Regions from separate parts of the Chryseobacillus diguaensis genome, predicted to be linked through region 1. Evidence: predicted binding sites of a transcription regulator. Region 1 holds the regulator's gene; the other holds the start of a gene.
What was found. Region 1 encodes LexA, which represses DNA repair genes until DNA is damaged. Its sites were predicted from a motif close to CGAACATATGTTCG; they were not measured.

Region 2: a site for LexA is predicted at 2,587-2,600, ahead of ACOT8F_RS12350 (Y-family DNA polymerase). Genes of this name have one in related genera too.

Annotation. Positions count from the first base shown of each region.
Region 1 covers NZ_JBMKNV010000001.1:497,160-502,478, forward strand. The annotation lists gene glnA (type I glutamate--ammonia ligase) at 1-1,214, shown strand, start outside; gene ACOT8F_RS02425 (hypothetical protein) at 1,286-1,471, opposite strand; gene ACOT8F_RS02430 (hypothetical protein) at 1,833-2,072, opposite strand; gene lexA (transcriptional repressor LexA) at 2,396-3,022, opposite strand; gene yneA (cell division suppressor protein YneA) at 3,183-3,497, shown strand; gene ACOT8F_RS02445 (YneB family resolvase-like protein) at 3,509-4,159, shown strand; gene ACOT8F_RS02450 (DUF896 domain-containing protein) at 4,262-4,489, shown strand; gene tkt (transketolase) at 4,663-5,319, shown strand, end outside.
Region 2 covers NZ_JBMKNV010000007.1:28,299-33,617, reverse strand. The annotation lists gene ACOT8F_RS12370 (iron-sulfur cluster biosynthesis family protein) at 1-118, opposite strand, end outside; gene ACOT8F_RS12365 (CDGSH iron-sulfur domain-containing protein) at 328-540, shown strand; gene ACOT8F_RS12360 (HPr family phosphocarrier protein) at 560-799, shown strand; gene ACOT8F_RS12355 (YolD-like family protein) at 951-1,277, opposite strand; gene ACOT8F_RS12350 (Y-family DNA polymerase) at 1,310-2,569, opposite strand; gene ACOT8F_RS12345 (YqzH family protein) at 2,736-2,936, shown strand; gene ACOT8F_RS12340 (SDR family NAD(P)-dependent oxidoreductase) at 3,028-3,822, opposite strand; gene ACOT8F_RS12335 (MBL fold metallo-hydrolase) at 3,839-4,804, opposite strand; T-box leader at 5,017-5,223, shown strand.

The DNA of each region.
Region 1 (5,319 bases):
AATTAGGAAAAGCACTTGATAACAAAATGATGTTTGACGGTTCTTCTATTGAAGGTTTTGTAAGGATTGAAGAATCAGATATGTATTTATATCCGGATCTTGAAACGTTTGTTATTTTCCCATGGACTTCTGAAAAGGGAAAAGTTGCCCGTTTCATCTGTGATATTTACAATCCTGATGGCACGCCATTTAATGGTGACCCTCGAACAAACTTAAAACGTGTTCTTTCAGAAATGGAAGAGCTTGGTTTCACAGATTTCAATCTTGGGCCTGAACCGGAATTTTTCCTTTTCAAACTTGACGCAAATGGCGATCCGACTCTTGAGCTGAATGACAAAGGCGGATATTTCGACCTTGCGCCAACCGATCTTGGTGAAAACTGCCGCCGTGATATTGTGCTTGAGCTTGAAGAAATGGGATTTGAAATTGAAGCATCTCACCATGAGGTTGCTCCAGGACAGCACGAAATAGACTTTAAATATGCAGGTGCAGTAAGAGCTTGTGATGACATTCAAACATTTAAGCTTGTTGTAAAAACCATTGCACGCAAACATGGACTTCACGCTACGTTTATGCCAAAACCATTATTCGGTGTTAATGGATCTGGTATGCACTGTAACTTGTCCTTGTTCAAAAATGGAGAAAATGCTTTCTTTGATAAAGGAGCAGAACTGCAATTAAGTGAAGATGCAAGACACTTCATTGCTGGTATTATCAAGCATGCTCCAAACTTTACAGCTGTAACGAATCCTACTGTTAATTCATACAAGCGTCTTGTACCAGGCTATGAAGCACCATGTTATGTTGCATGGTCTGCACGCAACCGCAGCCCGCTGATTCGTATTCCGGCTTCCCGGGGCTTAAGCACACGCGTAGAAGTACGCAGTGTTGACCCGGCAGCGAACCCTTACCTTGCGATGTCTGTATTGCTTGCAGCTGGTCTTGATGGAATTAAAAATAAATTAACTCCGCCAAGACCAATCGACCGCAACATTTATGTGATGACAAAGGAAGAAAGACTTGAAAACGGCATCGTAGATCTTCCTGCAACACTAGCAGCAGCGCTTGATAGCCTTAAATCAGATCATGTTATTGTGAATGCGCTTGGCGATCATTTATTTGAGCATTTTGTAGAAGCGAAAGAAATTGAATGGGATATGTTCCGTACTCAGGTTCACCCATGGGAGAGAGAACAGTACATGACAATGTACTAAAAATGATTACCCTGACATTAAGCGTGTCAGGGTTTTTTATTCATGCAGAACAGCAAAGAACCTTGGCTATGTCAGCCAAGGTTCTTTGCTCTGTTTTTATATTCAATCAGTAAGTTCACAATTGCGAGCACTGCAAGTCCTATGCTAATGGCAATGCCTGTTACAGCAACTGTAAAAGAAATGTACTCAAAAAATGAATAATGGGCAAGCTTGCTCCAATCTTTTTTTCCTTTCCAGTCCTCGATCACGAGGTTCATGCCTAAAATTCCAGAAATGACGGTATAAACGGTGAGAATAAGAAGGAGATAGTTATTTCTTTTTCGTGAAAGTTTTTCTTCATTTTGAAAAAGGCTGTCAAGCGTCTTTGTAACCTCATCATAAAGAGGGGCAATTTGAAATACGCGGCTGAATAATCTGCTTAGCTCTCTGCCTTCAGTGCGGCTGCTGATTTCTTAAAAATAAAACTGCCCGGTAAATTCAGTAATGCTTCTGATCAGCTCTTCATTCTTTTGCCGCTTTTTTTCAAAGTAAAGCCTGGAGTAAATAAAAGATAATTTTAGAAGAACGATTTTATAGAAAAAGTGAAGAATCAGATTGTAAAAATGCTGTCCATACATTTCAGAGTACAGAGAACTCTCTCGCCCTAACTCGTTTGTGATGAGGTAAAGGTATGATCACTAATAACGTAATGAGTATAAATGGACATACAATAAAGTCAATCGAATGGATAACAGCTTCATAAGACATTCTTCCGTTTCTGGCATTTAGCCTGACTGGAATATTAACTGATTTTGAAAAGCGGGAAAGTGCCTCGCTTTCAAAAGAATCAGGAAAGAGGATCTTTTCAATGTAAGGCATAAAATACTGTTCCATATTACTATGTATGACTGATGAGTTTTTACCGTAAAAAGAGTTTTCCTGCTGGGCATTCTTTAGGGAAAAAAACTCAAATCCGCTATTTTTCAATTAATTTTCTAAGCGGGATACCTGTTCAGGCTTTTCTGTGTTCAAGGAAAAAGGGAAGATAAATTGTGTGACCGCTTTAAATAGTGCCACATCTTTTTTTAATTGATTGAGCGGATTCATGGTCTTTCCCCCAGCTAATATTTTCCTGTTATCTTTTTTTTCATATCTATTTGGCTGCAAATTCGCAAAAAAACTTGTCTCATAAAAGACAAGTTTTAATGAACAGTGCGATAGACCCCTATTACTTTCCCTAGAATAGACACGTTTCTAAGAATAATCGGTTCCATTGTTGAATTTTCAGGCTGCAGTCGAATGTAATCTTTTTCCTTGAAGAACCTTTTGACAGTCGCTTCATCTTCTTCAGTCATAGCCACGACAATATCTCCGTTGTTGGCTGTTTGCTGCTGGCGTACGAGCACCAGATCTCCGTCAAGAATACCTGCTTCTATCATACTGTCTCCCATGATTTCTAGCATGAAAACATGATCATCCGGTGATACGAATCGGTCAGGTATAGGGAAATATTCTTCCACATTTTCAATGGCTGTTATAGGAAGACCTGCTGTAACTTTACCAATAACAGGAACATCGATCACAGTGCTTCTCGGAATCTGATAGCTTGTTTCTTCTTCTAGTATCTCAATTGCTCTTGGCTTTGTAGGGTCTCTTCTGATTAATCCTTTGCTTTCAAGGCGGGAAAGATGGCCGTGAACGGTGGAACTGGAAGCAAGTCCTACTGCCTCGCCGATTTCTCTGACAGATGGCGGATAGCCCTTTTTCTTTACTTCCATTTTGATAAATTCCAGAATGTCCTGCTGTCTTCTAGATAGTTTCGTCGTCATCCTTAGCACCTCTCGTATCAAGTAATTTATGCTGATTATAGCATGATTTTCCTGCTAATACAAACATAAGTTCGAAAAAAGGAATTGACACAAAACATCTGTTCGCATTATACTTAATTTATCGAAAGCGAACAAACATTCTAAATTGGGGGAAATGATAATGCTGAAAGATTCTCTTCCTTATATTTTTACTTTTATGGCGTTAATGATTACGATGGTATTTGCGGTAGCCTATTCAGGGCAGCAATCCAATTTAAAGGATTATGCAACAATAAAAGTAGAAGAAGGAGACAACCTTTGGAACCTTGCAGACAAACTTGAAGATAAGCACGGATTATCGAAAATTGACTTTGTTCAATGGGTTCAGGATAATAATCATTTAAACTCTCCTGTTATTCATCCAGGTGAATCAGTTGTCATTCCGGTAAAAAAAGATTCTTTTACAGAAGTGAAAAATTTAGCTATAGATAAGTAGGTGCAAAGGTCTTGAATGCAATCATTTATTGCAGGGTGAGTACGGTTAAGGAGCAGCAGGAAACCTCACTTGAGAGACAAAGAGAGGAATTGCTGAAGCTGGCTGAAGAATACGAGATGAAGGTTGTCTCTGTTATTACTGAGCAGGCAAGCGGTTATGAAATTGAACGAGAGGGTATGCTCGAGCTTCTTGATTTAGTAAAAAATGAAGAGATTGATGCTGTTTTAGTGCAGGATGAAACAAGAATTGGCCGCGGAAATGCCCGTATGGCCATTCTTCACGTTCTCTTAAAATCAGAGACGGCAATTTTTACTATTTCTCATAACGGGCGGATCCAATTATCTGAAGCTGATACGATGGTACTTGATATAGTCAGTATAGTAGAAGAGTATCAGAGAAAAATACATAATTTAAAAATCAAAAGAGGAATGAAAAGAGCGGTTGAGAAAGGATATCGTCCTGAACATAATTTGGATAACAGACATATGGGCGGCAGAAAAGTAAAAACGGATATCCCTGTTGAAGAGATTGTGCGTTTAAGAAGCAATCAGCTGACTTTTGCAGAAATTGCTGCAACGCTCAGGGGCTTCGGTTACCCTGTTTCCAAAGCCACTGTTCACAGAAGATACCAGGAATATATGAAAGCGAGTCAAGAGTTATAGCTTGAAAGCAACATTCTATCCGCTTGGTAAAAAGGCTGTTAGTTTGCCTTTTATTTAAGTTTTTTGTACCATGGCTATATAAAGGGATAAAGGAGTATTTCAATGCTTTCACAAGAAAAGGTTGATCGAATTAATTTTTTAGCTAAAAAGTCAAAATCAGAAGGTTTAACAGAGTCAGAAAAGACGGAACAGCAAACTCTTCGCCTGGAATATTTAAAAGCTTTCAGAGGATCCATGAAAAACACTTTGAAAAATGTGACTGTAATAGATCCAAACGGGAAAGATGTGACTCCGGAGAAATTAAAAAGAGAAAAGAAAAATTTACATTAAAAAGGAATACTTGAAAAAGTACTCCTTTTTTCTATGTATAGGGATCTTTTTTAAACTTCGCTGCTTTTTTGCTTCTACTAAATCAATAGAAACCTTTCTATGTGAAGAAGTTGTACAATCAATCCACTATGGATATGATAGAAGGGTATGCAGATCAAGAAAGGATGGATAATATGACTCGAAAAATTGAAGACCTGAGCATTGCTACTATACGTACGTTATCAATTGATGCAATTGAAAAAGCGAATTCAGGACATCCTGGATTGCCAATGGGGGCAGCCCCAATGGCTTATCAATTATGGACGCAATATATGAATCATAACCCTTATAATCCTGATTGGTTTAACCGTGACCGATTTGTGCTTTCAGCGGGACATGGATCCATGCTGCTGTACAGCCTGCTTCATTTAAGCGGATATGGTGTAAGCATGGAGGATATCAAGTCCTTCAGGCAATGGGGTTCTAAGACTCCCGGTCACCCTGAATACAGACATACTCCTGGTGTAGATGCGACGACAGGACCTCTGGGACAGGGTATTGCAATGGCAGTAGGAATGGCCATGGCAGAACGTCATCTTGCTAGTACATACAATCAAGAAAACTTTAATGTAGTGGATCATTATACCTTTGCTATTTGCGGTGACGGGGATTTGATGGAAGGTGTTTCAAATGAAGCTTCATCACTTGCCGGCCATCTGAAGCTTGGGAAATTAATCGTCCTTTATGATTCGAATGATATTTCACTGGATGGAGACCTTGATCAATCGTTCTCAGAAAGCGTAGAGGACAGATATAAAGCGCTCAAGTGGCAGGTTATTCGTGTAGAAGAT
Region 2 (5,319 bases), on a different contig from region 1:
CGTCTACAACGCAGCCGCAGCCCTCTGTATCGTATACCAGTTTCATTTTCCTGTCTGATTTTCCGTCTCGTTTGCCATTTATTTGCTTTATGGCCGCTTCTGTAAAGGTAATATTCATAAAATCTCCTTCTTTCCATGTATGCGTGTATATATTTTAACATATCCCTCTTTTTAGCTAGGATTATCCTGTTTGTACACATGAGCATGGAAAGAACGCTTAAAATGGTCCTTTTGGCAAGTTTTCATAAATAGCCAAAAATGCGTTTGCAATTCACCTTGGATCAGATTACCATTATTGTATTCATAGAATTCAAGGAGGAGCTCTTCATGTCGAAGGTACAGATTAAAGTAATGGATAATGGTCCCCTGCGTGTTACAGGAGATGTTGAAGTCATCGATGCTGAAGGAAATGTATTTCAAACAAAACAGGCATTTTCTCTGTGCCGCTGCGGGCATTCTGCAAATATGCCTTTTTGCGATGCTACGCATAAGGGAAAATTCAATTCCTGTGTACGGGCAGAAAAAACATTAAACAACTGAATAAACGGAGGAGTTTAATATGAAAGTACGCGCTTTTACACCTGTATTCGCTGATACGGCAAGCAGGCTTGTGAATACGGCCAACCAATTTGAAGAACGGATTCTGATTAAAAAAGATCACTGGGTCATTGATGCTAAAAGTCTTCTTGGTATCCTTGCTCTTTCACTGCAGCCCGGCGATGAAGTAGAAATCATTGACGAAAATAACAATGACAGAAGCGGCCCGTTTGTTGAGGCCGGCCTTTTCGAAAAATTTTAATCAAAAGCGGGCATTTCTGAGGGTTTGCGTTGTTGTGATTCTGGCTTATATAATGCGACAATGGAAAACAAGCCGCTCCCTGATTTAACACTTTAAGGAGCCGTGGTGCGATTTGCGGGCGCACACGGCTTTCTGTGCATGCATCAGAAGTTTACTCCTCTATTTTAATAATGCTTCCAAGCTTAATATTTTGCCTCTTTCCTGTCTGGTCAATAATGCGGATGGCCTGTTCCAGATTGTCTGTATAATGAATCCTGCCGGTATACTTGCAAATGCTCCCGTTTTCATAAACAGTGAATTGCATTTCCCTGTTCTCTTCCATTGCGATGCAGATCGTTTCGTTCAGCTGCTCAAGCTCCTGTTCATCGAGCTCAGGCTTTGTCTTTAAATATTCTTCCTTTGCCCAGTCCCGCAGCAGCTTGACGTGCTCCGGCAGCATCATGGAAGTCCATTTGATGTTTCCGCGGTCTCGAATCATGCTCTTTTCCTCCTTCCTCTCCTAAAGACTGGCTACGCTTTATGGCCGCCGAGAAGCGCCGCACGCTGCCTTGCCGTTCCAGCATTTGTATAGGATACCGCTCTTAGCAGAGCACTTGAACCGTATTTGCCGCGGATCGCATCCATTGCATAACCAAGAGACCGGTCTTTTTCACGGTTCGGCTGAAACAGATCGAGCTGCATTTCGCAGTCGTCTTTAATATTGGAAAGTGAAATGGAAATCGTCCGTACAGTTTTGTTTTCATAAAATTCTTCAAACAGCTCGAGGCAGGTGCAGTAAAGATCCATTGTTACGTTTGTCGGCTGTGCTATCGTTCTGGAGCGCGAAAACCCTCCTCCCATCTCATCCCGGCTGTACCCGATTCCAAGGCTGATCGTCCGGCCAGCTTTTTGGTGATAGCGCGCCCTCCTTGCCACCTCTTCGCACATTTCCAAAATCACGTGCCTGACTTCTTTCGGATCAGGATAGTCGCGGAGCAGGATCTGGCTTTTGCCGAAACTGATTTGCCCCTGCATAATGGGCGCACCGATTTCTGATAAATCAACTCCCCATGCATGGTAATAAAGCTGATTTCCCATTACACCAAACTTCTTTTCGAGCAGCTCCAGCGGATAGCCCGCAAGCTGGCCTACACTAAAAATGCCCATTTTGTTCAAGGTTTTCTCAAGCCGGCGGCCAATGCCCCACATCGTGCTGAGGGGTTTTAAGGACCACAGCTTCTTTTCTACATCGTGATAGGTCCATTCAGCCACTCCTGTTTTTTTGGCATCAATATCAAGACAGATTTTTGACAGCAGCAAATTAGGCCCTATCCCGACAGCGCTTGGCAGCTGAAATTCCCTTTCCATATCCCCTTTGATTCTCCAGGCGATCTCTCTCGCATCTCCCCAAAGATGTTCCACTCCATCTACCTGAATAAAGCTTTCATCTACACTGTAAGTATGAATAGCTTCCTTCGGTACATAGCGGTGAAACAAGCGGGTCAGCTCTGTTGAAACCCTGACAAACAAAGCCATTCTTGGATCGACAATTTGAATGCGGGGATCCTTCGGAATTTCAAACTTTCTCGAACCCGTTTTAATTCCGAATTCTTTCTTCAGCTGCGGTGAAGCAGCAAGCACTATGCTTCCTTCGCGGTCTGTGTTTCCTACTACAGCAAGATAGCAATGAAGCGGATCGAGCCCGAGGAAAACAGCCGCACAGCTCGCGTAGAAGCTTTTCATATCAATACACAAAATTTTCTTTTTGGGAAGCTGATTATAATCAACCATCTCGCATACCCCTCACAAGAATATATGTTCGTAGTTCTATTATACCGATAATGATAAGGGAATATACGTTCTGTTTCAATGGTAATTTTCCCCTCGCCTCCTCCAAAATAGCTTGGCGAAGCTTTAAAAAGCCCCTATAATATGGGAAGAAAGCAGGTGTTTCTGGATGGAAAAAATATTTTTTAGGAAGATGCTTGAAAAAGCCTTTCCCCAATATGGAAGAGATATAGAAGCAAGTCCTTTATCAGAAGAAGAACTCAAGGAGCTTGGGACCAAGCTGAAAGAAGAAAAAGAAGAGAATCCTCAGGCAGATCTGCATGAGTTGATCGAAGATGTAGTATACGCCTACATAACAAATCAGGATTGAATCCATTAAAATCAGCACAAGGAAAATAAAAAATGGCGCCTGCACAAAAAAAGCAGGCTGCCGCAAGCAGGCGGTTCGATAAAAACCAATGCTATTTTTTCATTAATGCTCTGCCAGCGGCTTTTTCGACCAGCCCTGGCATTATCCGGTAAAGAGTGCTTCCTGCATTCATCCAGCGGGGAAGGCTGATCTCCCGCTTGGCCTTGAGCATATGCCGGACAATAATCGATGCAACCTTGTCAGCATCAAGCATCCAGCGCTCCACATTTTTAGCATACTCCCCGCTTTTATCTGCCGTCTCAAAAAAATCCGTTTTAATTGGCCCAGGGTTTACAGCTGTCACATAAATTCCGGTTCGGTGCAGCTCCATCCGAAGGCTGTCGGTAAAACCAAGAACAGCATGCTTTGTAGAAGAGTAAAGGCTGGATTTGGGAGTGGCCATCTTCCCTGCAATGGAAGCTATATTAATAATATGGCCAGCCTTTTGTTTTTTCATAGCCGGCAGAACCATTTTCGTACAGGCAATAAGTCCAAACACATTTACTTCAAACATATTTTTCATTTCTTCAAGCGAAGCATCTTCCACTAAGTTAAAGATCCCGAATCCGGCATTATTCACCAGCACATCAATCCGCTTGCAGCTTTTAAGAATGCTTGAAAAAACAGCAGCAATTTCATCTGTTTTTTGAACATCAATCCTGAAGTAAGGGACAGAAATCCCAAAAGTACGATGCAAACTTCTTGAAATTTCAGCGAGCTGTTCTTCCCTTCTCGCAAGCAGGACTGGAATGGCTCCCTGTGAAGCTGCGTGAAAGGCAATCTTTTCTCCAAGTCCGCTTGAGGCGCCTGTAATAACGACGACCCTGCCTTTTAACCGGTTTGGCATCGTAACCCCTCCTTTATCAGACTATTGCGCTGAACACTTTTGCATCTTCACTGATGTTATAGTCTATTTTGCCGCTGTCCTCCAGAAAATCGAGCTGAGCCACTGTTTCAGACATCGTCAGCATAAGCTGTTTCCGGTAAATAGATGAAAAGAGCTGCTGACAAACCTCAAAAGCCGTCATCGGGCGGGCCGCAAGCATTTTATAGACCCCTTCTGCCCTCTCCTCCTGATTTTTCATTCGGTATTTCATTAATGCATGGGCATCCTCAATCAGATCTCCATGGCCCGAAAACACGGCAGTAATCGGGAATTTCAGAAGCTTTTTGAAGGTGTCATTAAACTGGAGCTGAGGTTTTGGCCTTACCGTTCCTTCCATCGGCATTTCAATAAGCGGATTGGCTGATATCTTTGCGAGAAGGACATCACCGCCAAGCAGCTGACCGTCTTTTTCATTGTAAAGGGCAAGATGGGACTGGGCATGACCAGGTGTCTCAAGAATCTTAAATTCCTTCATCCCCGGCACTTCGTCTCCTTCTCTGACAGCATGAGTCAGGTTTCGGGAACAGGAATAAAGCAGGGTTTTATCCAGCTCAGAAAGAGACGGTGTATAAGAGCTATGTATGCCTAGTTCCAAAAAGAGCCCCCTTAAAAAAGCCGTGTTCTTTTCTTTAAATGCTTGATCATTTGATATCCAGGGCTGATTGTAAGGATGACCCGTAATTTGAATGTCATCAAAATAATCAAGGAGCCCGACGTGATCCGGGTGATGGTGTGTCAGAAAAACCTGTTCAATATCCTCCACTCTATACCCATACCTATTCAGCTGTCTTTTAAGAGATTGAAAGGCTTCTTCCGTTTTCGGCCCTGCGTCAATCAGTGTCAGGGCATCCCCTTTGTAAAGATATACATTCACATCGCCTACCGGAAAAGGAGTCGGCAGGGAAATAGAAAGGATGGAAGCTCCGCTGGTCGTTAAATTCATTTTTTCATCGCCTCATTTTGTTATGTTTCTATAGAAAGTATTTTACGTAAACTATTAAAGATTAATTATCTGATAACTATTTTATCTTTTCAGGTTTATTTTGTCATTATATTCAAATAATTCGTATGAAAATCTATAAAAGTAATGGTTGACATAAGCTTGTCTCCCTGTGCATAATGATGTACAAATCAATGCATTAAAGCATGAAACGGAAAAAAGCTTAGACCGGGAATAGTAAATCAATAATGGCTAAAGAGAGCAGAACCCGACGGCTGAAAGGTTTTGCAGCCCTCTTTTTGATTGAACCTAACCTGCGAGCTGTCTGGAAAACCTGAACGTTATCCCTCGTTACGGGAGTAAAGCCGGATGTTTATAAAACATCAATAAGGGTGGTACCGCGGAGCCTCTTCGTCCTTCTACTGGATGGAGAGGTTTTTTGTTTTTTAACTCACTCTTTGCGAAAACGACTTTTTTTAAGCTCTTTTCTTAAACCTTGCAGCTTTCTCGCCATTCCA